Regions from separate parts of the Pelagibacterium sp. 26DY04 genome, predicted to be linked through region 2. Evidence: predicted binding sites of a transcription regulator. Region 2 holds the regulator's gene; the other holds the start of a gene.
What was found. Region 2 encodes HrcA, which represses chaperone genes, less so after heat shock. Its sites were predicted from a motif close to GTTAGCACTCNCNNNNNGNGAGTGCTAAC; they were not measured.
Positions count from the first base shown of each region.

Region 1: the regulator HrcA is predicted to act here: its motif matches at 2,147-2,175, upstream of NO932_RS04135 (co-chaperone GroES).

Region 1 is NZ_CP101731.1:872,446-888,224, reverse strand. Features, by position in the region: gene NO932_RS04145 (glycosyltransferase family 39 protein) at 1-350, opposite strand, end outside; gene NO932_RS04140 (glycosyltransferase family 2 protein) at 822-1,958, opposite strand; gene NO932_RS04135 (co-chaperone GroES) at 2,219-2,509, shown strand; gene groL (chaperonin GroEL) at 2,560-4,200, shown strand; gene NO932_RS04125 (DUF1428 domain-containing protein) at 4,526-4,873, opposite strand; gene NO932_RS04120 (sulfite exporter TauE/SafE family protein) at 5,385-6,164, shown strand; gene NO932_RS04115 (TSUP family transporter) at 6,161-6,910, opposite strand; gene NO932_RS04110 (DoxX family protein) at 7,155-7,538, shown strand; gene hisG (ATP phosphoribosyltransferase) at 7,950-8,660, opposite strand; gene NO932_RS04100 (ATP phosphoribosyltransferase regulatory subunit) at 8,657-9,730, opposite strand; gene hisS (histidine--tRNA ligase) at 10,489-12,024, opposite strand; gene NO932_RS04090 (hypothetical protein) at 12,574-12,819, shown strand; gene NO932_RS04085 (DNA-3-methyladenine glycosylase I) at 13,124-13,732, opposite strand; gene NO932_RS04080 (L,D-transpeptidase) at 13,862-14,482, shown strand; gene NO932_RS04075 (SLC13 family permease) at 14,581-15,779, shown strand, end outside.
Region 2 is NZ_CP101731.1:3,869,944-3,885,722, reverse strand. Features, by position in the region: gene rsmI (16S rRNA (cytidine(1402)-2'-O)-methyltransferase) at 1-696, opposite strand, end outside; gene NO932_RS19325 (penicillin-binding protein activator) at 787-2,025, shown strand; gene hemW (radical SAM family heme chaperone HemW) at 2,226-3,377, opposite strand; gene rdgB (RdgB/HAM1 family non-canonical purine NTP pyrophosphatase) at 3,374-4,009, opposite strand; gene rph (ribonuclease PH) at 4,006-4,728, opposite strand; gene hrcA (heat-inducible transcriptional repressor HrcA) at 4,855-5,943, shown strand; gene grpE (nucleotide exchange factor GrpE) at 6,135-6,773, shown strand; gene dnaK (molecular chaperone DnaK) at 6,982-8,892, shown strand; gene dnaJ (molecular chaperone DnaJ) at 9,164-10,285, shown strand; gene NO932_RS19285 (NADPH-dependent FMN reductase) at 10,554-11,108, shown strand; gene pyrF (orotidine-5'-phosphate decarboxylase) at 12,059-12,745, shown strand; gene dapB (4-hydroxy-tetrahydrodipicolinate reductase) at 12,757-13,563, shown strand; gene NO932_RS19270 (2,3-bisphosphoglycerate-dependent phosphoglycerate mutase) at 13,574-14,188, shown strand; gene NO932_RS19265 (methylated-DNA--[protein]-cysteine S-methyltransferase) at 14,330-15,217, opposite strand; gene NO932_RS19260 (DUF2244 domain-containing protein) at 15,272-15,739, opposite strand.

The DNA.
Region 1 (15,779 bases), 890 kb from region 2:
TTGACGATCAGCGCCGCATAGAACCCGGCGAGCGGGGTGTGGATGCGGCGGGTGATGTCGAACACGAGCCAGGTGGAGACCGCGAACATGGCAACGAACGGCAGGCGGATGACCAGCAGGCTTTCCGAACCGGTCAATTGCAGCGTTGCCCAGATGGTCCAGAGCGAGAGAGGGGGCTGGTCGAAATAGGAGAGGTGGAACTGGCGTGCCGACGCCAGGTAGTAGGCCTCGCCCGTGCCCCAGCCGATCAGCGCCGCGCCAATGAGGCGGAGGACGAAGGTGACGGCGATGAGGATGAGGGTTGCCTGGAAGGGGGTGAAGGGGCCGATGCGGGGGTTAGTGGGCATCATGGGCTCCTGTGGGTCGGGCCGAGGCTGCGCCCCCCCTCATCCGCCCCTTCGGGGCACCTTCTCCCACCAGGGGAGAAGGGTAAGAGGGTAGACGTCGGGTTGGGAGTCATAGGGCGGCCGGGCATGTGTCTGGATAAGCTCTGTTGCCGGATTCCGGGAGCACATCCCGAAATGACAGGTGGCTTGTTTGCAGCGGCGCCCTGCCCCACTCGGTCGTCATTGTCGGGCTTGACCCGGCGACCCGCAACGCTGCCAGAGGTGCGGGAGCGGTGTGGGGCATTATCGCGAGAACCAATACGCTTGGCCATCGCCGCGTCCCCCTCATCCGTCCGCTTCGCGGCCACCTTCTCCCCCAGGGAGGCGAAGGACAGGACGCCAAGGGCGCTCTGGCACAAAAGCCCCTCGCCCGGTTGGGGAGAGCAGACGGGGGCCAGGGGCTGACCAAAGGCGCGGGAGGCGGCAATCATCTTGCTACCGCCATGTGAAGACGCGGGTGACGGCGTAGTTGAAGACGACGCTCATCACCACCCCCGCGATGCCGGCGATGAAGAAATTGGCGAGGTTGGCTTCGAACAGGACGCTGGCGACCGAGATGTTGGCGATCGCGCCGAAGCTGCACACGACGTAGAAGCTCAAAAGCCCGGTCCAGAAGCGGGCGCCGCGCAGCTTCTTGTCGGCGTAGGTCAGTTCGTTGTTGAGCACATAATTGGTGGTCATGGCGATGAGGGTCGCCACCAACTGGCTGTTGGCGAAGTTGAAATCGAGCCCTTCGAAAACGAAGGTCAAAACCGCCATGTGCACGACGACCCCGGACGCGCCCACCAGGGCGAACAGCAGGAAGCTGGTGGGGAGAAAGCCGCGCGAGATCTGGGAGACGATCAGCCCGAGGAACTGGGCAACGATCAGGGGACTCATCTTGCTTTCGCCCGCATGGCGCGGACGGAAGCTGTAGGGCACTTCGGCGATCGCCAGCTTACCGCCCAAGGTGCGGTTGGCGGTGGCGATGATGTCGAGCAGGATCTTGAAGCCTTCCCGCGACAGGGAGGGCACGATCCGGCTGAACAGGGAGCGGCGGAGGAGGAAAAAGCCGCTCATGGGATCGGACAGCGACTTGCCCGTGAGGATGCCCGAAAGGCGCGTGGCGATGCTCGAGCCCATCTGGCGGCCGGCGGAAAAGCCCGATTGCGAACTCCCCTCGCCCGTATAGCGCGAGCCCACGGCGATATCGGCGCCCTCGCGGACCTTTTGCAGCATCTGGGGCAGGATGGTTTCGTCATGCTGGTGGTCGGCATCGATGACGGCGACGAATTCGGCGGCCGAGGAAGCCATGCCTTCGATGCAGGCCGAGGAAAGGCCGCGGCGCCCGACACGGTGGATGCAGCGCACATGCGGTTTTTCCAGCGCGATGGACTTGGCGAGTTCGGCGGTGCCGTCGGGGCTGTCGTCGTCGACGACGATCACCTCGAAGGCGATGCCGGCGAGGGCGGCCTCGAGCTTTTCGATCAGCGGGCCGATATTGTCGCGCTCGTTGAAAGTGGGAACGACCACCGAAAGGGTCGGCGCCGTCCACTGGGCGGCAAGCGAATCGTGGGGGGCAAGAGCAGTCATTGTATCGTCTTCTTTTGTCCCCAGGATAGCCGGGATGTGCAAATGCAGGGGCGCCGCCTGGATGCGGGTTTCGATCTCGCGCCGTCGCGGTGCACCTCGCATAGCAAGCCCGGCAGGGCGATGCAAAATTTTTTGCCCTCGGCGCGCTTGACTCCCCTTCAGCGTCTCCCTATCTCGTCGGCCATGCTGTTGGCACTCTCTTCCAAAGAGTGCTAACAGCGGAGGAAATCGATCTCAACACTACGTTCCAAGGAGCGACCATGAGCTTCCGTCCCCTGCATGACCGCGTTGTGGTCCGGCGCGTCGACAGCGAGGAAAAGACCGCTGGCGGCATCATCATCCCCGACACCGCAAAGGAAAAGCCCTCAGAGGGCGTGATCGTTTCGGTTGGCCCGGGCGCCCGCGACGAAAGCGGCAAGGTGACCCCGCTTGACGTGAAGGCCGGCGACCGCGTGCTGTTCGGCAAGTGGAGCGGCACCGAAGTCAAGATCGGCGGCGAAGACCTGCTGATCATGAAAGAGTCCGACATCATGGGCGTGATCGAAGCCTGATTTTCAGCGTTTCTCACGTCTTTTTCTTATTTCATTCGGAGTAAACTCGCATGTCCGCCAAAGACGTAAAGTTCTCGACCGACGCCCGCGACAAGATGGTGCGCGGCGTCAACATCCTGGCCAATGCGGTCAAGGTGACCCTGGGCCCCAAGGGCCGCAACGTGGTGATTGAAAAGAGCTTCGGCGCTCCGCGCATCACCAAGGACGGCGTGACGGTTGCCAAGGAAATCGAACTTGAAGACAAGTTCGAGAACATGGGCGCGCAGATGCTGCGCACCGTCGCTTCCAAGACCAACGACATCGCCGGTGACGGCACCACCACCTCCACGGTTCTGGCCCAGGCCATCGTCAACGAAGGCGTCAAGGCCGTCGCTGCCGGCATGAACCCGATGGATCTCAAGCGCGGCATCGACCTGGCCGTGGGCGAAGTTGTCGAAAAGCTCGCTTCGAAAGCCGTCAAGATCTCGAACTCCTCGGAAGTCGCACAGGTCGGCACCATTTCCGCCAATGGCGAAAAGGAAATCGGCGAGATGATCGCCAACGCCATGCAGAAGGTCGGCAATGAAGGCGTCATCACCGTCGAGGAAGCCAAGACTGCCGAGACCGAACTCGACGTCGTCGAAGGCATGCAGTTCGACCGTGGGTACCTCTCGCCCTATTTCGTGACCAACACCGAAAAGATGGTCGCCCAGCTCGATGATCCGCTCATCCTGCTGCACGAAAAGAAGCTCTCCAACCTCCAGGCCCTGCTGCCGGTTCTCGAAGCCGTGGTGCAGAGCCAGCGTCCGCTGCTGATCATCGCCGAGGACGTTGAAGGCGAAGCGCTGGCGACCCTGGTGGTCAACCGTCTGCGCGGTGGTCTCAAGGTTGCCGCCGTCAAGGCTCCGGGCTTCGGCGATCGCCGCAAGGCCATGCTCGAGGACATCGCGATCCTCACCGGTGGCCAGGTGATCTCGGAAGACCTCGGCATCAAGCTCGAAAACGTCACCCTCGACATGCTCGGCACCGCAAAGCGCGTCGAGATCTCCAAGGAAAACACCACCATCGTCGATGGCGCTGGCTCCAAGGACGACATCGAAGGCCGCGTGAACCAGATCAAGGCGCAGATCGAGGAAACCACCTCGGACTACGACCGCGAAAAGCTCCAGGAACGCCTGGCCAAGCTCGCTGGCGGCGTTGCCGTGATCCGCGTCGGCGGTGCCACGGAAGTGGAAGTGAAGGAACGCAAGGACCGCGTCGACGACGCGCTCAACGCGACCCGCGCTGCCGTTGAAGAAGGCATCGTTCCGGGCGGCGGCGTCGCCCTGCTGCGCGCTTCGTCCAACCTCGCCGCCAAGGGCGCCAACGCCGATCAGGAAGCCGGTATCGCCATCGTGCGCCGCGCGCTTCAGGAGCCGGTCCGTCAGATCGCCAACAATGCCGGCGACGAAGGCTCGGTGGTCGTGGGCAAGATCCTCGACAACGGCGACGACAAGTATGGTTACGACGCCCAGACCGGCGAATATGGCGACCTGATCCAGATGGGCATCATCGACCCCGTCAAGGTGGTCCGCACCGCTCTGCAGGACGCCGCCTCGGTTGCCGGCCTTCTGGTCACCACCGAAGCCATGGTTGCCGAACTGCCCAAGGAAGCTGCTCCGGCAATGCCGGCCGGCGGCGGAATGGGCGGCATGGGCGGCATGGATTTCTAAGTCGCTGACGCGACTTAGAGTCTATTTCGCTCACGGGCCGTACCGCGTTCGGCCCGACGCGCTAAATCCGCGCTGGGCCGAACGCTGGCCCTGCGCGGGCGCGGCCGACGACGGCCGGGCGCTCTTCGCGCCTTAAGAATACGGGATTGGGACCTCTCCGGGTCTCGAACGGGAAGGGCAGCGTTTCGGCGCTGCCCTTTTCGTTTGCCAGCTTCCCGTTCGCATCCTTGGTGGCACAGCTTTGACGGCGCCAGCCAAGGCTGGCTTGCACGCTGTGCGCGGGAAGGGCAGCGTTTCGGCGCTGCCCTTTTCGTTTGCAGGCTCGCTACTCGTCCATGAGGACGGTGAACCCGCCCCAGATCATGCGTTTGCCATCGAACGGCATGTCCGTGCCGGTCATGTTGGGATCTTCCGACATCTTCTGGTTGGCGGCATCCCGGGTGGCCTTGTCGGGATATTCGACCCAACTGAACACGACTGTCTCGTCATCCCTGGCCTTCACGGCGCCAAAGAAATCGGTGACCTCGCCTTTGGGGACATCGTCTCCCCAGCATTCGACGTGCCGGGTAGCGCCGAGCTTTTTAAAGTACTCGGCGGCTTCCCTTGAGTGCTTGAGATAGACGTCCTTATTTGCCGTGGGAACTGCGGCAACAAATCCTTCGATATAGGGCATGATCAATCTCCTCTGCTGCCCGCGACGTGTGCGGGAGTGCAGAGTAAAGACGCACAATGGGGCGCCGAGCCGACATCCGCGCGGGATTTTTCGCTGGCGGAGACAGCCGGCTGTCGGCAGGAGAGGCGCCACGGTTTGGAGGGGCAGATCAATATGAACGTGAACTTGGCGAGTGCTGCCTGTAGTGCCGGAGGAGTTGGACAACACTCCTGCCGAGCGACGCGGAAACCATGCGGGTCTCCGGGTCAAGCTGCGGGATGAAGACGACGAGAGGGGCGGGCCAGGTGCTGTGCCTTACCTGCCCCTTTTCAGCTGGACGGCCGGCTCGGCGGCAGCTCTCCCGTAAGCGTGCTGTCGACCGCAGGTTGCATCGCCATGCCAACTTTGAACCGTGAGCGCGCAAATCCATTCTATGTTGCTCGGGCTCGGCGGTGACATTTTTCTCGTTATTACACTACTTGTTTGGTCGACTATTCGATAGCATTTCTCCACACACCGGAGGAGGACATTGATGAGTGGGGATTTCATACTGTTCGCGGTGGTCGGCTTTCTGGCCCAGCTCATCGATGGGGCGCTGGGGATGGCCTATGGGGTGATCAGTTCGACGGTGCTGCTGAGTCTCGGCGTGTCGCCCGCCTATGCCTCGGCGACGGCGCATGCGGCAGAGGTGTTTACCACGGCGGCTTCGGCCACCAGCCATGTGGCGCATCGCAATATCGACTGGAGATTGTTCTGGCGCCTGGCACCGGCTGGTGTTTTGGGCGGCGTGCTGGGGGCGTATCTGTTGACCAGCGTCGATGGCAGCGTGGCGCGGCCGTTCGTTACCGCCTATCTGACCATCATGGGGTGCTTCATCCTCTATCGCGCGTTCCGAGGCGTATCGCCAGGGCTCGACCCCAAGACCCATTTCGTTGCGCCGCTGGGCGTTGTCGGCGGATTTGCCGACGCGGCGGGCGGAGGCGGATGGGGACCGGTGGTGACCTCCACCTTGGTGGGCTCGGGCGGCAAGCCGCGCTATGTGATCGGGACTGTCAACGCCGCCGAGTTCCTGCTGGCCTCGTCCATTTCGGCGGCGTTTCTGTTCGCGCTGCTTTCGGGCCACTGGGAGGAAGCGGGCGAACTCGTCGATCATGCATGGTCGGTGGCAGGGCTCGTCGTGGGCGGGCTGATGGCCGCGCCGCTGGCCGGGCTGGTGGTCAAGCGCGTGCCCACGCGCGGGCTGATGTATGCGGTGGGCATATTGGTGATCTGTCTCGCCGGATATCAGACCTGGGAGATGCTGGCCGGTTAGGGAAAGAACAAGAGCTTGATGGCCAGGGCGATGGAGACCACGACCACCAGTGGGCGGATGACTTTCGCGCCGAAGCGGATGCCGGTGATGGCGCCGAGATAGCCGCCCAGCACCTGGCCGGCGGCCATGACGGCGGCAACCGGCCACATGACATCGCCCGCAAAGACGAAAAAGCTCAGCGCCGCGAAATTGGACGTGACGTTGAGCACCTTCGTGTGCGCCGAGGCGCGCGCAGCCGAGAGGCCGAACAGGGCGACGAAGGCCAGGATGAAGAACGAGCCGGTGCCCGGACCGAAAATGCCATCGTAAAAGCCGATCACGAAGGCAAAGACGGGCACGAAGGTGGAAAAATCGAGCCGCGCCGCGCCGTCGATATCCTTGATCGAGGGCGAGAGGGTGAAATAGAGCGCCACGGCGATGATGGCCACCGGAACGGCGATTTCGAGCGCCGAGGTATCGACCTGCTTGAGAACGATGGCCCCGAGGAACGAGCCGGCGAAGGCGGCGGCCATGGAGGGCACCAGCGACAGCAGGGAGACATAGCCTTTGCGCCAGTAGGTGTAGGCGGCCATAGTGGTGCCGACGATGGACTGGGCCTTGTTGGTGGCCAGCGCCGTGACGGGCGGCAGGCCGGCCGAAATCAGGGCGGGAATGGTGATCATGCCCCCGCCGCCCGCCACGGCATCGACGAAACCGGCGACGACGCCAACGCCGCCCAGGGCGAGAAGGACCCAGATATCGAACACGGAAAGCTTTACTCCACGAGGCGCCGAGCGCGCCGGTCGCCCCGGCCTTTCGCGCGAAACGCCGGGATGATACCTTTATTTATCTGCCGCGCTTGCTGGCATGAACCGCGACGGTTTGCAACTCAATCGGAGGTGGCGATTGGTGCGAAAATAACGAACAATCTGTCGGGAGCGGGCGGATTTTACACATGAGTGGTTTGAGGCAGTGTCTCGTCATCGCAAATCAAGACGGACGCTGACAATCATGACGTCGCTTCAGACCTATCTTCCGACCGCCGGGCGCATTCTGCTCGCGGTTATCTTCATTCTTGCCGGGTTCAACAAGATCCCCGCCATCGAGGGCAATGTGGGCTATATGGAAGCCTATGGCGTGCCCGGCATTCTGATCTGGCCCACCATCATCGTCGAAATCGTCGGCGGGCTGATGCTGGCCTTTGGCTTTAAGGCCCGTTGGGCGGCAGCGGCGCTGGCCGCCTTCACGCTGCTTTCGGCGCTGATCTTCCACACCGACTTTGCCGATGCCAACCAGATGACCGCGTTCATGAAGAACCTCGCGATCACCGGCGGCATGCTCTACGTCATCGCGTTTGGCGCGGGTGCGCTGTCGGTGGACGAGCGCAGGGGGTGATACGGGCACCAGGGTGCTTGGTAGCTCAGCGCCTGCTTGAAGGTCTTTCCGGAACTGAGGTGGGTGCGGAGACTCAGCGCACCCCTCATCCGACCGCCTCGCGGCCACCTTCTCCCACCAGGGGAGAAGGGTAACGGGATAAACGCGAGCGCAGAGTTGCTGGCTTTCTCAGGAGCATGTCTCAAGAGCCCTCTTCTCCCCTGGTGGAGAAGGGCCGGGGATGAGGGGGCTCAGCATCTCAAGCGCCACGGTGGTGTTTGCTGAAGCTCAGCGCACCCCTCATCCGTCTCGCCCGGCGGGCGATCCACCTTCTCCTTCAAGGGGAGAAGGGTAGCCGGTGGCAGGTCCTCGGCAGAAACGTAAGCGCTGCATCAGAAGTTCGAAATGGCCGCGCGCCGAGGTGTCCCTTCCTTAGGAGAACGCGGCGGCGCCGAGGGGTTGGAGGAGCATGTTCAGGGTGGCCAGCTTGCCGGCGTGCCATTCGGCATTGCGGGCGACGACCAGCAGGGATTCGCTTTTGAGCATCACGCCATCCTCGAGCACGCGCAGGCCGTTGGCGCGCAGGGTCGAGCCGGTGGTGGTGATATCGACGATGAGATCGGCCGCGCCGGAAGCGGGGGCGGCTTCAGTGGCGCCCAGGCTTTCCACGATCCGGTATTCGGCGATGCCGTGGCGGGCGAAATGCCGGCGGGTCAAGTTGACGAATTTGGTCGCCACCTTCAGCCAGCGGCCATGGCGGGCGCGGAAATCGGCGGCGACGTCGGAGAGGTCGGCCATCGCCGTGACGTCGATCCAGCTATCGGGAACGGCCACCACCGCATCGGCGCGGCCGAAGCCGAGGCGCTTGACGATTTCCACCTGTTGCGGGCCGGTCTCGGCGGATTCGTGGATCAGATCCTCGCCGGTGATGCCGATATCAATGGTGCCGCGAATGAGTTCGCGGGCGATCTCGGAGGCCGAGAGGAAACGGACGACCACGTCGGGCATGGCGGCCATTTCGCCCAGATAGGAGCGCGCGCCGCCGGGGCGTTCGATGGGAAGGCCGGCCTTTTCGAAGACGGCGATGGCTTCTTCCTGGATGCGGCCCTTGGAGGGTAGCGCGAGCATGATGGTGCTCATCATTGCACCTCCGCTTCGAGACGATCGGCCCAGACGGCGCAGCCGACGGCGGGGATATCTTCGGGCGCGCCGAGGCGGCGCAGCAGGCGGTCATATTGCCCGCCCGAGACCAGAACCAGCCCCCCTGCCCCGGTCACCTCGAAGGTGATGCCGGTGTAATAATCGAGGCGCGGGGAGAAGCCGGCATCGAACAGCACATGGCCCGAGAGACCATCGCGAAGCTGGGCCAAGCGGCGGCGGGTGGTCGCGAGGGCTGCCGCAAGATTTATCCCGGTGGCCGAGGCGAGGCTTTCGATAGCGGCGAGCGCTTTATCGGCCGGGCCGGATATGGCGAGATAATTGCGCAAGAGGTCGATGGTTTGGCCGGGGACATGGGCGGCTTCGAGCGCCTGCTTTTCGAGGTAGCGCTGGGCGATCTCCTCGGGGCTGCGGCTTTCGGTGAGGCTGAGCCCATTGGTGAGCATCAGCTCGCGCACCCACTCGGCGATGTCGCCTTCGGGCAGGCCGGCGGGACCGGCGGCGGGGGGTTTTGGATCGGCCAGGCGATCGAGCAGGCCGGTCATGGCCTCGGGGTGGCCATAGCGGGCGCGGATGCGCGGGCGCCAGACATCGGGCATGTCGCAGGCGGCAAGGATGGTTTCGAAGAGATCGATATCGCCCATGCGGATGATGGGGGCGGTGACGTCGTAGATGTCGATCACGGCGCGGGCGAAGGCGATGACTCGGCCGAGCGCGGCGTCGGCATCGGGGAGCGCCAGGAGTTCGAGGCCGCCCTGGTCGAATTCGGCGGGGCCGTCGGCGCGCTGGCGGAAGACCGGCCCGAGATAACCGTAGGCGGCGGGGGTGGCCGCGCCGGTCGCGATGTGCTCGATGGCGATGGGCAGGGTGAAATCGGGGCGCAGGCAGAATTCCGAGCCGTCCGGGCCCTGGGTCAGGATCATGCGCGCGCCAAGTTCCTCGCCGGCGAGGTCGAAATAAGCAGCGGGCGGGATGAGGATGGGCGGGGTGGAGACCGTGACGCCAGGGGCGGAGATGAGGGCGTGGAGGGCGGCGCGGCGGGTGTTAGCGGACATTGCGGTTTCCCAAGACAGATACACGCAAGCTCTGGCGCAGCGTTGAAAGGCTGCCCCCCCTCATCCGACCGCTTCGCGGCCACCTTCTCCCACCAGGGGAGAAGGGTGATGGGGCACAAACTATCGTAGAGTGTTTGGCAAGCGCTGCAGGCCCCTCATCCGCCCCTTCGGGGCACCTTCTCCCCGGCGGGGAGAAGGGGAATGGGGCAAACGAACGTTCAGAGTTCCTGGCCGGTGCTGCAGGCCCCTCATCCGCCCCTTCGGGGCACCTTCTCCCCGGCGGGGAGAAGGGGAATGGGGCAAACGCAAGTTCAGAGTTCCTGGCCGGTGCTGCAGGCCCCTCATCCGCCCCTTCGGGGCACCTTCTCTCCGACGGGGAGAAGGGGAATGGGACAAACGCAAGTTCAGAGTTCCTGGCCGGTGCTGCAGGCCCCTCATCCGCCCCTTCGGGACACCTTCTCCCCAGCGGGGAGAAGGGGAATGGGGCAAACGCAAGTTCAGAGTTCCTGGCCAGTGCTGCAGGCCCCTCATCCGCCCCTTCGGGGCACCTTCTCCCTGGCGGGGAGAAGGAAGGCTGGGCGCTGCGGCGAGAGCTCCCCTCGCCCCGCTGGGGAGAGGGGATGGGGGTGAGGGGCCGGCCAAGGGAAACAAGGTTGGCGATCATTATCGCACCGCCGTGCGTTTGGCGGGCATTGGGCTGGATTCCGGGAACACGTCCCGGAATGACAAGGTGAGTTTGAAGGCGCGGGAGGCGGCCATCACCCGTTTGCCTTCATCCAGGCGGCGACGGCGGGGATCTGTTTGACGAAATCGACCATCTGGGCGCGCGGGACCGAATATTGGCCGGGGCGTTCGGTTTTCCAGGCGGCGTTGTCGATGATGGAAGCGGCGGCTTCGGCGCCTTCGGCCAAATCCTTGATCTGGACGATGCCCTGCGCGCGCTCGTCCGAGCCCTGGATGATGACGGCCGGAGCGTTGCGCTTGTCGGCGTATTTCATCTGCTTGCCCATGTTCTTGGAGGAACCCAGGAACAGTTCGGCGCGGATGCCGGCGTTGCGGAGATCGGCGACCATTTTCTGGTAGTCGGCGATGCGATCCTTTTCCATCACGGTGACGACCACGGGGCCGGTTACGGGCCGGTCCTCAAGGTTGCCGGTGAGTTTCAGCGCCGAAGCGAGACGGGAGACGCCGATGGAAAAGCCGGTGGCCGGGGTTTCCTCATTGCGGAAGCGCGAGACGAGGCCGTCGTAACGGCCACCGCCGCCAACCGAGCCGAAGACGACATCCTGGCCCTTTTCGTTCTGGACCTTGAAGGTGAGTTCGATTTCGAAGACAGGGCCAGTGTAATATTCGAGGCCGCGGACGACGGAGGGGTCGATCTTGATACGGTCGGGGCCGTAGCCGGCAGAGGCGAACAGCGCGGCCATGGCTTGCAGTTCGGAGAACCCTTCAGCAAAGGCCGGGGTAATCTTGAATTTCGATAGCGATGGCGTCCTGAACTCGGCATCGAGGAAACCATCGGGGCCTGCATCATCCTCGAGATCGACGAGATCGTCGAGGCGTGCCGCGCTCATCATCTCGATGATGGCTTCGGACTGATCAGCGTCGAGCTTGGCGCCTTCGGTGAAGTCGCCGCTCTCATCCTTGCGGCCCTCACCGAGGAGAAGGCGGACGCCTTCGGGGCCGAATTTGTCGAGCTTATCGATGGCGCGGAGGACGGTGAGCTTCTGGGCTTCGTCAATGACGCCGATGGCCTGCATCACGCCATCGAGCACCTTGCGGTTGTTGACCCGCACGACGTACTTCCCCGCCAATCCCAAGGCATCCATCGTATCGGCCATCATCATGCAGATTTCCGCATCGGCTTCGGGGCCGGCGGCGCCTACAGTGTCGGCGTCGAACTGCATGAACTGGCGGAAGCGGCCGGGGCCCGGCTTTTCGTTGCGGAACACCCAGCCCTGGCGGTAGGAGCGGAACGGCTTGGGGAGGTCCTGATAGTTCTGAGCGAAATAGCGGGCGAGCGGGGCGGTGAGATCGTAGCGCAGGCTCATCCATTGCTCGTCATCGTCCTGCACCGAGAAGACGCCGGCGTTGGGACGGTCGGTATCGGGCAGGAATTTTCCGAGCGTTTCGGTGTATTCCAAAAACGGGGTCTGGAGGGGATCGAAGCCGTAGCGCTCATACACATGCCGGATTTTCGCGACCATCTGCTCGATGGCGGCGAGATCGGCCGGTTCGGAATCGACGAAGCCGCGCGGCAGGCGCGGTTCGATGAGCGCAGTGTTCTTAGCCATGTGAAAAGTCCCTGACCCCGGCGGAAACCGGAGGGTTTTGCGTTACGGGGAGTTCCTAAACGATAAGGCCAATCGAGACAAGGCGAGCGGGCGGTGTTGCTCAAGCGCCACAGGCTGCGATCAAGTGCGACATCCCGCCACATCAGGGGTTGGCGGTCACGGATTCGTGAGCTAAGAGGTTGGCACCTTCAACCGGTGCCTGCAATGGGCGCCAAAGCCTTCGGGAGACGTCATATGACAGCATACGCTCACGTCCTCACCCGTGGTGTTGAAGGTCGCGGCTGGGTCATGACCCGCTGCCTCACCCGCAACGGTTTTAACGGCCTCAAAGCCTGACATAACCTCGCGGTGATCGGGTCGCTCGCTTAGGCTCGATCTTCCAAAACACCTCCAGAAACCAGCAATCCTGACGACAGCACATTTGCGTCCTGCCGCCCGGATTCCAACCAAACCTCAACCCTTGGTCGCGTCCGGGGACGGCTGATCGTCCCTCCTTTCGCGTCCAGCAACATGGAGCCAGTGCGCCCTGTGGCGGCTGGACGAAAAGTTATGTCGCATATTCAGATTTCAAACGAACACGCGGTGCTGCGGATTTCCGTGGATACCCTGATTGCCGAACACGGTAAGTGGCGGGTGGTGCTGGCGGCCATCAAGGCGATGGTGCGCGGCAAGCGCCGGGTGCAAACGATCCGCCCGATCGACCTGCCCAACTCGATCCGCCGTGACATTGGGCTGCCCACTGTGGTGGACCCGCCAAGTATGCCCACGGTGATGATGGTCTATGCCAGGCCGTAGTCACCTTATGAGCTCGGCGCTCTTGGCTGAGGCCGCTGCTGGATTCCGGGAACAAGTCCCGGAATGACGAGGGGGCGTTGGGGTACGTTACCCCCGCGTGTCACCCCGGGATTTATTCCCGGGGTCCAGCAGTCGCCTTGCGCGGAGGCAACGCGCTTGCAACGTTTAAACCGTCGCTTTTCGCTTGGTGTCGAGAAAGAACCGACAACGGCGCGCATACCTTGCCCCGGGTCAAGCCCGGGGTGACACCGTTGGTGGGTGGGTGATTCTGGTGGACCGCTCGCCCCCCTGTCCCTGTTTCATTTTATGGCCTCACGAAATCGGTCCGCAGGGCTTCGATGGGGGCGTGGCAGTGGCAGGTTTCCATGTGGTCGTTGACGAGCCCCATGGCCTGCATGAAGGCGTAGCAGGTGGTGGGGCCGACGAAGGTGAAGCCGCGCTTTTTGAGGTCTTTGGAAAGCCGCACCGAAGCCGGCGTGGTGGCGATGGTGCGCAGGGTTTCCCAGGAATGGTCGGCGGGGCGCTCATCGGCGGGGGGCTCGAAGCGCCAGAAATAAGCGGCGAGCGTGCCGAATTCATCACGCAGGGCCTGGGCACGGCGGGCGTTGTTGATGGTCGAAACGATCTTGCCGCGATGGCGGACGATGCCGGCATCGGCCAACAGGCGCTCGATGTCGGGTTCGTCGAAGGCGGCGACTTTGTCGATATCGAAACCGGCAAAGGCGGCGCGGAAATTTTCGCGCTTGCGCAGGATGGTGAGCCAGGACAGGCCCGACTGGAACCCCTCGAGGCAGAGCTTTTCGAAAAGCCTGGTATCGCTGGTGACCGGGAAGCCCCATTCGGTGTCGTGATAGGCCTGATAGAGTGGATCGCTGCCGGCCCAGGGGCAGCGGACGGGCGCGGTGTCGGTCATGGAATCGGCTCCCTGCAAAAGTCGGGTAACCATAGCGGTGAGTACCCGATTAACCACCCCGTTTGACGCAATCTTTGCCGCTGGGCGGGCAAAAATCGGGTTCCCTTGTCGCTGCAATCCGAGTCGCCGATGATCCGCATCGCCCCTGCCCTTCTGGCCTCTCTCCTGCTTATTGCCCCCGCGCAGGCGCAATCGGGCTATCGCGGCTATCGCGGCTATCTCGATGCCATGTTCGGGGCGCCAGCGGCAACGCAGACGCCGCAAACGCCCGAGCATCTGCGCCCCTACCAGGCCGGCCAGACGATCAACCCTGCCTATCTGCGCCAGGTGGTGAGCTACGCAACAAGCGAAGCGCCGGGAACGCTGGTGGTCGATACCGAGCAGCACTTCCTGTTTCTGGTGCTCGATGGAGGCAAGGCGATGCGCTATGGCATTGGCGTGGCGCGGGTCGGGTTCGAGTGGAGCGGTACGCATCGGGTGACGCGCAAGGCCGAATGGCCGAGCTGGACACCGCCGGCCGAAATGCATGCGCGCCAGCCGGGACTGCCGCGATTCATGGAGGGCGGCCCCAACAACCCGATGGGCGCGCGGGCGCTATATCTGGGTTCGACGCTCTATCGTATCCACGGAACCAACGAGCCCTGGACCATCGGGCGCTCCGTCTCCTCGGGGTGCATCCGGATGACCAATGAGGACGTGATCGACCTCTATGAGCGTGTGCCGGTGGGCACAAAAGTGATCGTCATCTAGAGGCGTCCGCACCTGGGGCAAAAGTCGGTCAAGGCATTGACGCAAGCGTCAGCATCCGCAAAGGGAGGCGCCATTCCCTTAAGCTGACGAGATTCTTGATGACCCAGACGGATACCAAAGTCAGCGACCGCTTTCCCATGCGCCCGATTCCGATCGGCCTTGGGTTGGTCGTTTTTCTTGCCCTGCTGCTTCTTCCCGCCCCCGACGGCCTTTCGACCGAAGGGTGGCGCGTGGTGGCCATTGCGAGCCTCATGATCATCTGGTGGATCACCGAGGCGGTCCCCATTCCCGCCACTGCGCTGATCCCCATTGCGGCCATGCCCATACTGGGCGCCACCTCGCAAGGGGCGGCGACTTCCCCCTATGGCGACCCGATCATTTTCCTGTTCATGGGCGGCTTTCTTCTGGCGCTTGCCATGGAACGTTCGGGTCTGCACCGGCGCGTGGCGCTCAACATCGTTCTGCGCACCGGATCGGGGCAGCGCCAGATCGTTGGCGGCTTCATGATCGCCACCGCGTTCTGCTCGATGTGGGTTTCCAACACGGCGACGGCGGTGATGATGCTGCCGGTGGCGCTTTCGGTGGCCGAGTTGATCAAGGAGCGCGGCGGATCGTCCCGGTTCCCGCTGGCTTTGCTGCTTTCGATTGCCTATGCGGCCTCGATCGGCGGCGTTGCGACCCTGATCGGCACCCCGCCCAATGCGCTTCTGGCCGGCGCGCTCAACCAGAGCTATGGCTATGACCTGGGCTTTGCCCAATGGATGATGGTGGGCGTGCCGGTGGCCGTTGTGGTGCTGTTTGGCACCTGGCTGGTGCTGACCCGATTCTCGATCCGGCTGGAGAAGGGAAAGCTCGAAGGCGCCGAGGAATTGTTCCGCGCCCAGCTCGCCGAGATCGGCCCATGGACCCAGGCCGAGATCCGCGTCGGCATCGTGTTCGTGGTGACGGCGCTGGCCTGGATTTTCCGCACGGTGCTGGACGACTTCATTCCGGGGCTCACCGACACCTCCATCGCCATTCTCGCCGGGCTGGTGCTGTTCGTTGCCCCTTCGGGCGACCGGGAGGGCGGCGCGCTGCTGGAATGGCATGACGCGCGCAAGTTGCCATGGGACGTGCTGATCCTGTTCGGCGGCGGGCTCAGCCTTGCCGCCGCCGTGACGGCCACGGGGCTGGATGTGTGGATCGGCGACCTGCTTGGCGCTTCGGCCAGTGCGCTGCCGCTGATCGCCGTGGTGTTCGTCGTGGCGCTGGTGATCCTGGCTTTGACCGAGTTCACCTCCAACACGGCGACGGCTGC
Region 2 (15,779 bases):
GCCCTTGGTGTCGCCGGCAAAGCGTTCGACAAGTTCGGCCAGCGGTCCGGCTTCGAAGCGCTCGAAGCGCTTGGTGAGTTCGAGCGCCACCACCCCTTGCCGATCGGCGCCGAATATTTTTGCCATATCGGCCAGCGCCGCTCCCAGCCGCCGGGGAGATTCGTAGAACACCAGCGTTTCGGGCCGGCTGGCCAAAGGGACGAGCGCGTTGGTACGCTGGCCGGTCTTGGGCGGCAGGAAGCCGAAAAACGAAAACGCGTCGGTGGGTAGCCCGGCGCCGGTCAGCGCGGTCAGCAGCGCCGAAGGACCGGGAAGGGGGAAAACGTCGAGGCCGGCCTCGCGGGCGGCGCGAACCAGCGGAAAGCCGGGATCGGAAAGCAGCGGAGTGCCCGCATCGGAAACGAGCGCGATCGCCTTGCCGTCGCGGATCTGGTCGAGGATCGAATCGATCCGGGCCCGCTCATTGTGCTCATGGAGCGCGGTGCGCGGCGTCCTGATGCCATAGGCATCAAACAGGCGTGCCGAATGGCGGGTATCCTCGCAGAGCACGAGGTCGGCACCGGCAAGGATTTCGAGGGCTCGCAGGGTGATGTCCCTGAGATTGCCGATGGGGGTGGCCACCGGGTAAAGCCCCGGTGCCGGCGTTTGCGCGGCAAGCCGCTGGCCGGCGATCTCGAAGGTTTTTTCCTGGGCCACTGGCGTCCTTTCCCGAGCTGAGTATTGTTTACGCGAGGCATGGGCCGATTGTCGAGGCGTGCGCCTCCCGGCAGATGAGGGGAACTCGATTTGCAGCACGGATGGGTAAAGACGCTCGGCTGGCCGGTCCTCGCCCTCACGATCGTTGCCTGCGCGCCCACCGCGCCGGTCGCGCCGCCGGTTTCAAGCCTTCCCGCAACAGCGCAATTGCCGGCACTGGCGCCGGCCCAGGGCGAGATCATCGGCACCGGGCCGGTGCGCGTGGCGCTGATCCTGCCGCTTTCGGGCAGCGCGGCGGGTGTGGGCCAATCGATGGCCAACGGTGCGCGGTTGGCCATCGAGCAGACGCCCAGTCCCACCATTCATCTGGTGCTCAAGGATGCCGGATCGAGCGCCGAGACGGCCCGGAACGCGACCCAACAAGCGCTTGCCGAGGGTGCGGAGCTGATCCTTGGGCCGCTCACCGCCGATTCGGTCGCCCTTGCCGGGGCGATCGCCCGTTCCTACGACACCCCGCTGATCGGTTTTTCATCGACCTCGAGCGTGGCGACGGACGGGGTGTATCTGCTCAGCGTCCTGCCCGAGGCCGAGATAATGCGGGCGCTGGGATTTGCCCGGGCTCAGGGGCGCAATGCCATCGCAGCGATCGTCCCCGACACGCCCCTGGGCCACGCACAGGCCGAAGCGCTGCGCCAGGCGGCAGGGGAGACCGGCATGAGAATTGTCGGGGTCGAGATGTTCGCCGACGAGGCCCAGGCTCGCCGCGCGGTCGAACGGCTGGCGCCGGCCATGCGCTCCAATCTTGTCGATGCGCTTTACCTCCCCGATGCTGCCACCGCGCCCAGCTTCGGCATTCTGCTCGAAGCGGCGCGGGTTCCGCGCCAGCGCATCCTGGTGATCGGCGCGGGGGAATGGGAAGGAAACCCAGCCATTGCGGCCCAGGCCTATCTCGCCGGCGCAGTCTATCCGGCCATCGATCCGACCGGGCTTGCGGCGCTGTCCGCATCCTACCGGCAGCGGTTCGGCGGCGAACCGCATCAGTTGGCAACGCTGGCCTATTCGGCAGTGCTGGTCGCCAACACGCCCTCACTCAGCCTTGCCACCCCGCCGTTCGGCAACAGCCTGTTCTCGCCCACCGGGTTCACCGGCCGCGACGGTCCGCTGCGGTTCCATTTCGACGGCCGCGGGGAATATGGGCTGGTGATGCGGCAGGTGGCGCCGGGCGGGGCGGCCACGATCGAAGCGGCAAAACTGGGTGGCCTGCCGCTGGCCTCAAACGGCGGGATCGGCATGGACGCAGGCATACCGCCAGCGGCGGAGTTCCGATAAGAGCCAAGGCGCGCCGATTATTGCGACCGCCGCCACAAACTCCCCTTCTCCCCTGGTGGGAGAAGGTGGCCGCGAAGCGGTCGGATGAGGGGGGCGCTGAGTTTCCTCGTCAACCCAAGTGTATGGGGAAACTCGGCGCCCCCCCATCCCCAGGGGAGAAGGGGGCTCTCGGCCAAGCGTTTGCGCTAAACTTCCAACGCTCAGGCCGCCAGATCGGCCACCACGGCATCGAGCACCGGCCAGCCCTTGTCGGTCACCCGCAGCCTTCCATTGGGCAGGGTCTCGATAAAGCCGATCGATTTCAGGAAATCGATCTGGGTCGCCGTCAGCGCCCGGCGGGCCAGCGCCTGATAGCGGGCCGGGTCGATCCCCTCGCGCAGCCGCAGGCCCATCACCAGATATTCGTCGCCCTCTTCGTCCCAGGTGAGCGTGTCGTCGGTGACCAGTCCGTCGCCGGTTTCGATGACCTTTTCCCACCATTTGAACGGCATGCGCTCGGCGGCGGTGGCATGGCGCGCGCCACCCATCAGCAGCCGTCCATGGGCGCCAGGCCCGATGCCGGCATATTCGCCATAGCGCCAGTAGATGAGATTGTGCCGGCTTTCCTGGCCCGGACGGGCGTGGTTGGAAATCTCATAGGCCGGCAGCCCGTAGGAAGCGGTCAGCTCCTGGGTCATCTCGAACATATCGGCCGAAAGATCCTCGGACGGCATCTTCAATTTGCCGGCGTTGAAGAGATCGAAATAGCGCGTGCCCGATTCGATGGTGAGCTGGTAGAGCGAGAGGTGCCCGTCCGAAAGCGCCAGGGCGTCGGTCAGCTCTTCTTCCCATTGGTCCAGCGTCTGGTCGGGGCGGGCATAGATGATGTCGAAGCTCGAGCGATCGAAGATCGATTGCGCCAGCCGCACGGCGGCCACCGCATCGTCGACCGAATGCAGCCGCCCCAGCCGGGCCAGCGGTTCGGGGCGCAGCGATTGCACGCCGAGCGAGACGCGGTTGACCCCGGCGGCGCGATAGCCGCGGAACCGGTCGGCCTCCACCGATGTGGGGTTGGCTTCGAGGGTGATTTCGACCGTATCGGAAACCTGCCAGTTTTTCCCGATGGCGTCGAGAATGGCGCCGACCGATGAGGGCTTCATCAGCGAGGGCGTGCCGCCGCCGAAAAAGATCGATTCCACCAGCCGCTCGGGCGCACGCCGGGCCGTGGCTTCGATCTCTTTCACATAGGCGGTAACGAAGCTCTCTTCGTCGAACTTGCCGTGATGGACATGGGAATTGAAGTCGCAATAGGGGCATTTGGCCGCGCAGAACGGCCAATGCACATAGATCCCGAATTGCGTGTTGGCGCTCAAAGAACTTCCCTGACGAATTTGGCAAATGCGCGGGCGCGATGCGACAAGCCTTCCTTGCCCGGCGCCCATGAATGCTTTTCCGCCGCGCTCATCTGGCCGAAGGTTTTCTCATACCCGTCGGGCTTGAACATGGGATCGTAGCCATGCCCTTGCTCGCCCACCGGCGGCCAGACCAGCGTGCCGGGCGCGACGCCCTCGAAGATCACGTCGGTGCCGTCGGGAAAGGCGAGGCAGAGAATGGCGTTGAACTGCGCCTTGCGCTGATGCGGTTCGGTCGCGCCCTTTTCCACCAGCCGATCCTGCACCTTCTGCATGGCCATACCGAAATCGCGCGGCACGCCGGCCCAATCGGCGGTATAGACCCCCGGCGCGCCGTCGAGCGCATCCACGGAAATCCCCGAATCGTCGGAAAGCGCGATCTGGCCGGTCGCCTTGGCGGCGGCGTGAGCCTTGAGCCGCGCATTTTCGACAAATGTGGTGCCCGTCTCTTCAGGCTCGGGCAGGCCCAGATCGCCGGCCGAGACGATGTCGAGGCCGAAATCGGCGAGCATGTCCTGGAATTCGGCCAGCTTGCCCTTGTTGTGGGTGGCCAGCACCAGGCGGTCGCCGCGTTTGAGTTTGAACCCGCTCATGCGCCCGCCTCCAGCACGGCGCGCTGCAGGGCGACCAGTTCCCCGATGCCCTTTTGCGCCAGACCGATCAGCTGGTTGAGTTCATCGACCGAAAAGGCCTCGCCCTCGGCGGTGCCCTGGATTTCCACGAACTTGCCCGAACCGGTCAGGACGAAATTGGCGTCGGTTTCCGCTTCGGAATCCTCGAGATAGTCGAGATCGAGCACCGGGGTGCCGCGATAGATGCCGCAGGAGACGGCGGCTACATGGTCGCGGATCGGATTGCCCTTCAAAAGCGAGCGCTCGCCCATCCAGCCGATCGCTTCGCTCATGGCGACGAAGGCGCCGGTGATCGAAGCGGTGCGGGTGCCGCCATCGGCTTCGATGACGTCGCAATCGAGGATGATCTGGTTCTCGCCGAGCGCGGCCATATCGACGACGGCGCGCAGGGAGCGCCCGATCAGGCGCTGGATCTCCTGGGTGCGGCCCGATTGCTTGCCAGCGGTCGCTTCACGCCTTGTGCGGGTGCCGGTAGCACGCGGCAGCATGCCGTATTCGGCCGTAACCCAGCCCAGGCCCTGATTGCGCCGCCAGGGGGGCAGGGCGGTTTCCACGGTCGCGGTCACCAGCACGCGCGTATGCCCGAAGGCGACAAGGCACGAGCCTTCCGCTTGCGGCGCGATGCCCCGCTCAATGGTCACATCGCGCATCTGATCGAACGCCCGTCCGCTTGGCCGCATGAAGAAATATATCCCCGAATTGATAGAGGGTGGCTGGATATGGTTATCAGCCTCTTAACGGTTCACCGGCATCGGAACAAGCGCGGCTCTCTTGGCGGTCCCCGCAAATCCTTTTAAATGGTGAATATGGACAGACCTGAGATAAATTCGTCTGAATTTTTATCGGCGCTATCGGCGCGCTCCCAGGACATCTTCCGCCGCCTGGTCGAGCGCTATATCGAGACCGGCGAGCCGGTGGGTTCGCGCGCCATCTCCAAAATGCTCGACATGCAGCTTTCCCCCGCTTCGGTCCGCAACGTCATGGCCGATCTCGAAGAACTGGGACTGATCGCCGCGCCCCACACCTCGGCGGGGCGCGCGCCCACCCAGGAGGGGTTGCGGTTCTTTGTCGATGCCATGCTCGAAGTGGGCGCCGTGGACGAAGCCGAGCGCGACCAGATCGCCCGCAACATAACGGGCGGCAGCCGCTCGGGCCGGGTCGAGGATCTCTTGAACGAAGCCAGCGCGCTGCTTTCGGGGCTCTCGCATGGGGCAGGCATGGTGATCGCGGCCAAGTCGGACATGGTGCTTAGGCACCTCGAATTCGTCCGCCTCGACCCCGAACGCGCCATGGCGATCCTTGTGGGGCAGGACGGGCAGGTGGAAAACCGCGTCATACCGCTGCCGCCCGGCCTCACCGCCAGCGCCCTCACCCAGGCCTCGAACTTTCTCGCCCACCACATCGTTGGCCGGACGCTCAAGGAGGCGCGGGAATCGATCCGCCGCCAGAGCGAGAGCCAGCGCGCCGAACTCGACGCCATCGCCCAGAGGCTGGTGGATTCGGGCCTGGCCTCGATGATCGAGGCCGATACCGCCGCTCCCACCCTTATCGTGCGCGGCCGAGCCAATCTCATCGACGACACCATGGCCTCCGAGGATCTGGCCCGCGTGCGCCAGCTTTTCGACGAGATCGAAACCAAGGCGGGGCTGATCGAACTTTTGAACGATGCCGAGACCGCGCAAGGGGTGCGCATCTTCATCGGCTCGGAAAACAAGCTGTTCTCGCTTTCGGGCTCTTCGGTCGTGCTTTCGCCCTATAAGGACGCCAATGACAAGGTGATCGGCGTGCTCGGGGTCATCGGGCCGACGCGGCTGAACTATGCGCGGATCGTGCCGGTGGTCGACTACACGGCCCATGTGGTGTCGCGGCTGATTTCCAAAAAAGGGGAGCTTTAACCAGCAGGCGCTCGCGGCAAACGACCCTTCTCCCCTTGAGGGAGAAGGTGGCCGGAGCGAAGCGGAGGTCGGATGAGGGGGGCGCCGAGTTCGCGACGACGATCGCGGCCTCATTGGTCATCGGACTTGAAAAATCCCGCCCCTTGGCCGATATGGCGGGCAACCAATTTCCCCCAATCGGTGAAAGAGCAATGATGAGCGACGACAACACGACGCCCGAGCCAACCGAAGAGACCAATCAGCGCCCCGAGGCCGAAGCGACCCAGGAAGCTGCTGCCGAGCCCACGGCCGAAGACCGCATCGCGCTGCTCGAAGACGAAAAGAACCAGTTGCGCGACCAGCTTTTGCGCACGGCCGCCGAGATGGACAATCTGCGCAAGCGCACCGAGCGCGAAATCGCCGACACGCGTTCTTATGCCATCGCCGGGTTCGCCCGCGACATGCTGGTGGCGACCGACAATCTTTCCCGCGCCCTGATGGTGATCCCCGCCGAAGCGCGCGAGACCGCCGACGGCACGCTCAAATCCCTGATCGAAGGGATCGAGATGACCGAGCGCGAGATGCAGCGCCTTTTGCAAAAGAACGGGGTCACCCCGATCCTCGCCGAGGGCGAGAAGTTCGATCCCCATCGCCACCAGGCCATGTTCGAGGTGCCCGATGCCTCGGTTCCCGAAGGCACCGTGGTCCAGGTGGTCCAGGCGGGCTACGCCATCGGCGAGCGCGTCCTGCGCCCCGCCATGGTGGGCGTTGCCAAGGGCGGCAACAAACCCGCGCCCAAGGCCGATCCCGATGGAGCGGCGCCGGGGGAAAGCATCGACAAATCGGCCTGACACAAGGGCCGAAAGTATCAGGGGGCTAGTGCTTGAAGGCTCAGGACCCCCTCCTTATATAGCCAGCAAGCCCGGGAAACCGGGGCTGAATTGAAAATCCCAGAGGGGTCTGGCACCGGCCGATCAATGCGATGCCGCAACGCAAAATGGGCGCGTTGAGGGGTCAGGGCCAAATTCAGGGACTCGCTCGAGAAAAGAGGTTTCTTCAATGGGAAAAGTAATCGGAATCGACCTGGGCACGACCAATTCGTGCGTCGCCGTCATGGACGGCAAGACACCTAAAGTCATCGAAAACGCCGAAGGCGCGCGCACCACGCCGTCGATGGTCGCCTTCACCAATGATGGCGAGCGCCTTGTGGGCCAGCCGGCCAAGCGCCAGGCAGTGACCAACCCCGAGGGTACGCTTTTTGCCGTCAAGCGCCTGATCGGGCGCCGGTTCGAAGACCCGATGGTCACCAAGGACAAGGGCCTTGTTCCCTATAAGATCGTCAAGGCCGACAATGGCGACGCCTGGGTCGAGGTGAACGGCAAGAAGTCTTCCCCTTCGGAAGTTTCGGCCATGATCCTCACCAAGATGAAGGAAACCGCCGAATCCTATCTCGGTGAACCCGTCACCCAGGCGGTGATCACCGTCCCGGCGTACTTCAACGATTCCCAGCGCCAGGCCACCAAGGATGCCGGCAAGATCGCTGGCCTTGAAGTGCTGCGCATCATCAACGAGCCGACCGCCGCCGCGCTCGCCTACGGGCTCGAAAAGCGCGAATCGGGCACCATCGCCGTTTACGACCTTGGCGGTGGCACCTTCGATATCTCGATCCTCGAAATTGGCGATGGCGTGTTCGAGGTGAAGTCCACCAATGGCGACACCTTCCTTGGCGGTGAAGACTTCGACATGCGCCTCGTCGATTACCTTGCCGACGAGTTCAAGAAGGAGCAGGGCATCGACTTGCGCTCCGACAAGCTCGCCCTGCAGCGCCTCAAGGAAGCTGCCGAAAAGGCCAAGATCGAGCTCTCGAGCTCGAGCCAGACCGAAGTCAACCTGCCGTTCATCACCGCGGACGCCTCGGGCCCCAAGCACCTGCAGCTCAAACTCACCCGCGCCAAGTTCGAATCGATCGTCGAAGATCTCATCAAGCGCACCATCGAGCCCTGCCGCGCAGCGCTCAAGGATGCCGGGATTTCGGCCGGCGAGATCGACGAAGTGGTGCTGGTCGGCGGCATGACCCGCATGCCCAAGGTCCAGGAAGAAGTGAAGAACTTCTTCGGCAAGGAGCCGCACAAGGGTGTGAACCCCGACGAAGTCGTCGCCATGGGCGCCGCCATTCAGGCGGGCGTGCTCCAGGGTGACGTCAAGGACGTGCTGCTGCTCGATGTGACCCCGCTGTCGCTCGGCATCGAAACCCTGGGTGGCGTCTTCACCCGGCTCATCGACCGCAACACCACCATCCCGACCAAAAAGAGCCAGGTGTTCTCGACCGCCGAAGACAATCAGTCGGCCGTCACCATCCGGGTCTTCCAGGGCGAGCGTGAAATGGCGGCCGACAACAAGATGCTCGGCCAGTTCGACCTCGTGGGCATCCCCTCGGCGCCGCGCGGCGTGCCGCAGATCGAGGTGACCTTCGATATCGACGCCAACGGCATCGTCCAGGTTTCGGCGAAAGACAAGGGCACCGGCAAGGAGCAGCAGATCCGCATCCAGGCGTCGGGCGGTCTCTCGGACGAAGACATCGAAAAGATGGTCAAGGACGCCGAAGCGAACGCCGAAGCCGACAAGAAGCGCCGCGAGACCGTGGAAGCGAAGAACCAGGCCGAGAGCCTCGTTCATTCGACCGAATCCTCATTGAAGGAGCATGGCGACAAGGTCTCGGCCGAGGTCAAGTCCGAGATCGAGGCGGCTATCGCCGAGACCAGAACCGCGCTCGAAGGCGACGACCCCGAGGCGATCAAGGAAAAGTCGGCGGCCCTCGCCCAGGCCTCCATGAAGCTCGGCGAAGCCATGTACAAGGCCAGCCAGGAAGAAGCCGAGGCCCAGGCCGCAAGCGATGCCAAGGATGACGACGACGTGGTCGACGCCGACTTCGAAGAGGTCAAGGACGATGACGACAAGAAGTCGGCCTAAATCGAGCTGGTTGCTCACCCTTCAGTGCCGCCTTCGGGCGGCACTGTCGTTTGAAGGCACCAGTTTCACGTGAATCAGCCAGCCCTGCTGGCCTTTTCGCCGCCGCCTATGGTAACTGGCGGCAAGGATGATTACCTAGAAGCGCAACGAGGCCGGGAGTTTCCGGTCCAATGAGACGCTCAAAGACACGAACGGTTGGTTTGGCACAAGAGATGATCTTGCATCCGTCCTGCACTTGCCCCTGCCGCGACGAGGGGAAACTTTAAACATTATGTCCAAGGCCGATTTCTATTCAGTGCTCGGGGTGGAAAAGGGGTGCGATGCCGCCGCGCTCAAATCCGCCTATCGCAAGCTCGCCATGCAGTACCACCCGGACCGCAATCCGGGCGACAAGGACGCCGAGCACAAGTTCAAGGAAGTGTCGGAAGCCTACGACACGCTCAAGGATCCGCAAAAGCGCGCCGCCTATGACCGGTTCGGCCACGCCGCCTTCAATGGCGGGGGCGGCGCCAACGGGTTCGGCGCCGATTTCTCCTCGTCCATGTCCGATATCTTCGAGGACATTTTCGGGGAGTTCATGGGCGGAGCGCGCGGCCAGCGCCAGCGCGACGGCCGCCAGCGCGGTTCCGACCTGCGCTACAATCTCGAAATCACCCTCGAGGATTCCTTTACCGGCACCACCGTCGATATCGACGTGCCCACGCTTATTGGGTGCGAAACCTGCGACGGCTCGGGCGCCAAGCCGGGCACCGGCTTTTCCACCTGCCGCATGTGCGGCGGCCACGGCAAGGTGCGCGCCGCGCAGGGGTTCTTCACTATCCAGCAGACCTGTCCCCAGTGCCATGGGCGCGGGGAGACCATGGATCAGCCCTGCACCGATTGCCACGGCAAGGGCCGGCGGCAGACCAGTCGCACGCTTTCGGTCGATATCCCCAAGGGCATTGAGGACGGCACGCGCATTCGCCTTGGCGGCGAGGGGGAAGCGGGCCTGCGCGGCGGGCCGGCGGGCGATCTCTACATCTTCGTTTCCGTCAAACCCCACCAGCTCTTTTCCCGCGACGGCGCCGATCTTTACGCCAAGGTGCCCATCTCGATGATCACCGCCGCTCTCGGCGGGGAATTCGAGGTACCCACGCTTGAAGGCTCCCGCGCCAAGGTGAAGGTCAACGAGGGCACCCAGCCTGGCCAGCGCGTGCGTTTGAAGGGCAAGGGCATGCCGGTGCTGCGTTCGAACCAGATCGGCGACCTCTACGTCCAGCTCGACGTCGAAACCCCGCAAAAGCTCACCAAGCGCCAGCGCGAATTGCTCGAAGAGTTCCAGTCAATCTCGAGCGCGGAAACCTCCCCGGGCTCGGAAGGCTTCTTCGACAAGCTCAAACACATGTTCGGGTGACGCAGTCACCTCGACCTCGGGCAGAAGGCCTCTCGCCGGCCTGGGAGCGTGAGGAGCCTCGTCGTCTTCGCCCTCGGGCTTGATCCGGGGACTGACCCGGAGACCCGCAAGCCTTCCACTTCTTCAGAAGGTGTGTGCCCCTGACTCTCTCCTCAGGAAGCTTCGGGCTCCCGGCTCAAACCCGGACGCCACACGATCATCGTCTTCGGCGGACTTGCAGGACAGGGTTGCTGACGCTTAACTGCGCCCGGACACCACGGAGACGCCCATGCCCCGCACCGCCCTCACCCTCTGCGGATCGCTCCGCACCGGATCGGTCAACAAAAAGCTCCAGGACATCATGGATGCGCGCCTGCGGGCGGCGGGGGTAGAGGTCAATTCGATTTCCCTCAAGGATTTCGAAATGCCGATCTTCAACGCCGATCTCGAACCCGACAACGTGCCTGAAGCGTCGGTGCGGCTGGCCGATCTGTTCCGCAGCCACGACATCGTCTTCATCGCCTGCCCTGAATACAATGGCGGCGTGCCCCCGCTCGTCACCAACATGCTCGCCTGGATCTCCCGCCAGCGCCCTTCACCCTTCAAGCACGCGGTCTTCGGCATCGGCGGGGTGAGCTCGGGCAAATACGGAACCATCTGGGCGCAAAGTCATCTGCGCGATTCGCTCACCAAGGGCGGCGCGCTGGTGGTCCCGACCCTCCTCGGCATCGGCCCCGATGCCACGGCCTTTACCGAAGACGGCGAAATCGCCGAGCCGCCCATCCAGGCCAAGATAGAGCAGATGGTGCGCGAACTCACCCATTTCTCCCGCGGCGGGATTTGAGGAAGGCGCCGGCAGAGCTCCTCCCAGGCCATCGCCTCTCCGCAACCACACACTGTGTCGCCCCAAGCTCGGCCCGGGGCGACACGGTGGAGGTGAGGCAGGGCACAGCCCCGCCTCCCGCCCTCACCACGCTCTACCGTCGAGGTCTCCGGCAGCTCAACTGCTTATCTCCACCGTCACACCACCCTCGATCGTCATCCCGGCCTTGAGCCGGGATCCAGTACACTCAGCGCCTGAGCCCCAGCCGTAACGCTTCCCCCCGGAACCCCTTCTCCCCTGGTGGGAGACTTCGAACCGTCCTTTGGCCAATCGTGCCGGTGGCACGATTGGAGGTGAGAAGGCCATGAGAGCGGAGCCTGCCCCTCGCGAAGGCGGGGGCTCGAATGGCAGGGGATGAGGGGGGCGCTGAGCTTCCACAGACACAGGCGCAAAAAAACTTATCCCCGCCCTTCGCACTTCCCCCATACTCCCCCTCACGACCCCGCGCATATGGACGCAAGCGCTACGAACGTTTGGGCGGGATCGGTTCGGGTTCCTCACGGGTCGCCGTGGGGAAGGCCCAAAGCGGACAGATGGCCGGATGTGGATAAAAGGTGTGAGCGGACCACCAATCCAATCACTCCCACGTCGCACCGGGGAAACCCGGAGGGGCAGCGGGAAATCATCGGCAACGGTGGCTTCCCAACAACCCCCAGCCCGAGACGCCGCCATAAGCCCAAAATCCCGGACGCATGGGGCGATGATCGCTTCATACTAACAAATACAGCACGAGGCGTTCATCGCCCCATGCCGTCTATCCAATCATCAACCGAGGCCTCATGGCCGTCGGGCGCTTTTGCGCGCGTCGTTGCGGTGTGACCCGCACGACAAGACAACCGCTGACGCTTGCGCTTGGGCGCAAGTCATGGCATCGAGCCCAAAGATTTCAACAGAGCGCGAGGGGAAATGCCATGGCCGGAGATCTGATCGTCGGGCTCGATGTCGGTACGCGCTACGAGGCCGAAAACATCATCTCAAGGCTTGGCGACAACGCCGAGTTCTTCAAGATCGGCTACCAGCTCTTTTACGGCGGCGATGGGCTGACCGTGGGCAAGGAGCTGATCAAGGCCGGCAAAAAAGTATTCTTCGACCTCAAGCTCCTCGATATCGACAACACCGTCGAAAAGGGCGTCGCTGCCTTTGCCGAAACCGGCGCGGCGATGCTCACGCTTCACGCCTATCCCAAGGCGATGAAAGCCGCCGTCAAGGCCGCCCAAGGCTCGGGCCTCTGCCTGCTCGGGGTTACCGTTCTCACCTCGATGGACGAGGATGATTTGAAGGACGCCGGCTACGGCATGGCCATTCCCGATCTGGTTGCCCGCCGCGCCGAACAGGCGCGTGACGCGGGCATGGGCGGCATCGTCGCCTCGGCGTTCGAAGCGGCGAAAATCCGCGAGATCGTCGGTCCCGACATGGCGATCGTCACCCCCGGCATTCGCCCGGCAGGCGCCGAAAAAGGCGACCAGAAGCGGGTGATGCCTCCCGCCGACGCGCTCAAGGCCGGCGCCAGCCATCTTGTCGTCGCGCGCCCGATCATTGCGGCGGACGATCCCCGGCAGGCGGCCCAGGCCGTGCTGTCGGAAATGGCAAGCGTTTAGGAGTACGCCTGATGAAGATCGGCATCGTGGGCGCCGGCGGGCGCATGGGACTCACCAATATCAAGGCCGTCTCCGCCCATCCGGACCTCACCCTCGTCGCCGCCATCGATCGGCCCGGATCGCCGGTCATCGGCAAGGATGTGGGACTGTTGGCCGGGGGCGAAGAAACCGGCATCGTCATCGGCGACGACGTGGAGGCGCTGATTTCGGCGGCCGATGCCATCATCGATTTCACCGCCCCGGCGGTCAGCGTCGATCTGGCCCGGCGCATTGCGGCCAAGGGCCTCATCCACATCGTCGGCACCACCGGCTGCTCGCCCCAAGACGACGCGGCGATCGCGCAAGCGGCCGAAGATGGCGCGCGCATCGTCAAATCGGGCAATTTCTCGCTCGGGGTCAATCTCCTCGCCGCGCTGGTCAAAAAGACGGCCCAGACCCTCGACATCGATTTCGACATCGAAATCCTCGAAATGCACCACCGCCACAAGGTCGATGCCCCCTCGGGCACGGCGCTCCTTTTGGGCGAAGCTGCCGCCGAGGGCAGGGGGATCGAGCTCGCGGCCCATTCGGTACGTGTGCGCGACGGCCATACCGGGGCGCGCGAGCCCGGCTCGATCGGCTTTGCCACGCTTCGCGGCGGCGGCATCGTGGGGGAACATTCGGTGCTGTTCTCTTCGACAGCCGAGACCGTCACCTTTTCGCACTCGGCCCGCGACCGTTCGCTTTTCGCCGATGGCGCCCTGCGCGCCGCGCTCTGGGCGGCCGACAAGCCCAAGGGACTTTATTCAATGGCCGACGTGCTCGGCCTTACCGATTAAGGGAGACATCATGACCGGCACGCTGATCCTGGTTCGTCACGGCCAGAGCGAATGGAATTTGAAGAATCTTTTCACAGGCTGGCGCAATCCGAGATTGACCGAGCTGGGCATCGAGGAAGCCCGCAAGGCCGGCAAGGCGCTCAAGGACCGGGGCATCGTGCCGGACGCCTATTTCACCTCGGCCCTCACCCGCGCCCAGCGCACCCTCGACCTGATGCTCGAGGAAATGGAAATCACCGACCTTACGATCGTGCGCAACCACAAGCTCAACGAGCGCGACTATGGCGATCTTTCCGGGCTCAATAAGGATGATGCGCGCGAAAAATGGGGCGAGGAACAGGTCCATATCTGGCGCCGCTCCTATGACGTGCCCCCGCCGGGCGGCGAAAGCCTCAAAGACACCGCCGCGCGCGTCCTGCCCTATTACGAGGCCGAGATCGAACCGCTTTTGAAGGCCGGCAAGACCGTCTTGGTCACCGCCCACGGCAATTCCCTGCGCGCCCTGGTGATGAAGCTCGAAGGCCTTGACGAAGAAGCGATCCTCAAACGCGAAATCGCCACCGGCGCGCCCATCGTCTACGGCATCGATCCAGAGGGAAAGCGGGTCTCGACCGAGGAGCTTTAGCGGCAAGCGCCGATTTCTGTTGCACGGGAACTGAGTTCGTGGAGGCTGAGGAGCTAGCCAAAAGAGCCCCCTTCTCCCCTGGTGGGAGAAGGGCCGGGGATGAGGGGGGCGCAGCCTCTCGGCATGCGCCCGCCCAGCGATCTACCCCTGCGACACCAACCCCGCTTCCCACCCCAGGATCGCCCGCTTGCGCACGATCCCCCAATGGTAGCCGGTCAGCGCCCCGCTCGACCCCACGATCCGGTGGCAGGGCACGACGAAAGAGATCGGATTACGCCCTACGGCCCGCCCGATCGCCCGCGCCGCATTGGGCCGCCCCACGGCCCGGGCGACCTCGCCATAGGTGGCGGCGCGACCGGCGGGAACTTTCAGCAGCGTTTCCCACACCTTGATCTCGAACTGGCTGCCGATCATCACCAGCCGCACCGGCTGGTCGGGGTCCCAGCGGGTGGAATCGAAAATCCGGGCCGCGGTCGGGACCACCGCCGCATCATCGCGCCGATAGTGGGCATTGGGCCAACGATTGGCCAGATCCTCGAAGGCGTAATCTTCCCGCCCCGGATCGGCAAAAGATATCCCCGCCACGCCATATTGGGTGATCATCAGGCATACGGTTCCAAAGGGGGAGGGGGCATAGCCCCAGGTCACCTCCAGCCCCGCACCCTTGGCGCGGTAAATGCCTGGCGGCACCGCGTCATAGGTCACGAACAGATCATGGAGGCGGGAGGGGCCGGAAAGCCCCACTTCGAAGGTGGTGTCGAGCACGCTCATATTGCCGCGCAAAAGCTTGCGCGCATGATCGAGCGCCACGGCCTGGGCAAAGCTCTTGGGGGTGAGCCCGCACCAGCGGCGGAACATCTCGACCAATTGGCGCTCGCTCATGGAAAGCGCATGCGCCAGTCCGGCGATATCGGCGGCCTCGGGACCGGGCGTCGAGAGATATTCGATCGCCCGAGCAATCGTTGCATAGGTCTGGCTGTCGCTCATCTGCGGCAGCGTTGAGGTGAGAATGGGAGCATTTGCGTTCATGATCGTCATCCTAACTCCGCCCCCGACGCGCAACGACCCGATTTTGACGCCATCTCAGGCCTTGGCGCGGTGCAGGGCGGGCGCGAACATTTCGGCAAAGCTCGCCTTGTCGTCGGGCGTCAAAAACTTGCCGATCTCGACTTCGCCATCGCGGGTTTCGATCTTGAGCGCGATCACCCTGTCCTCGCCATCGCGAACCACCGAAAAGCGCACCGCGAACGGGTTGAAGGAAAAACTCGTCTCGCGCCCCTTGCGGTTCACCCGCCTGATATCGAGGGCATCGGGCCAGAGGGTGATTTCCTCGAACGCGTCCTTGTCGGCATAGGAAGCGGTCAGCGCCCAGGTCAACAGCACCACATCGAACCCCAAGAGCCCCACCACCGGCCAGGCGCCCATGGCAAAGAACGCGATGCCGGGAATCGAAGCCATGATCGCGGTGAACGCCACCACAAAGCGGATCCCTTGCGGAGAAAGCGAGCGGTGCGGCGTGAGCAGTACGGCAAAGAGCGGGCTTTGGGTCATTGCTGGGTTGCCTTTTTCCCTTGCCCCCATTCTAACGGAG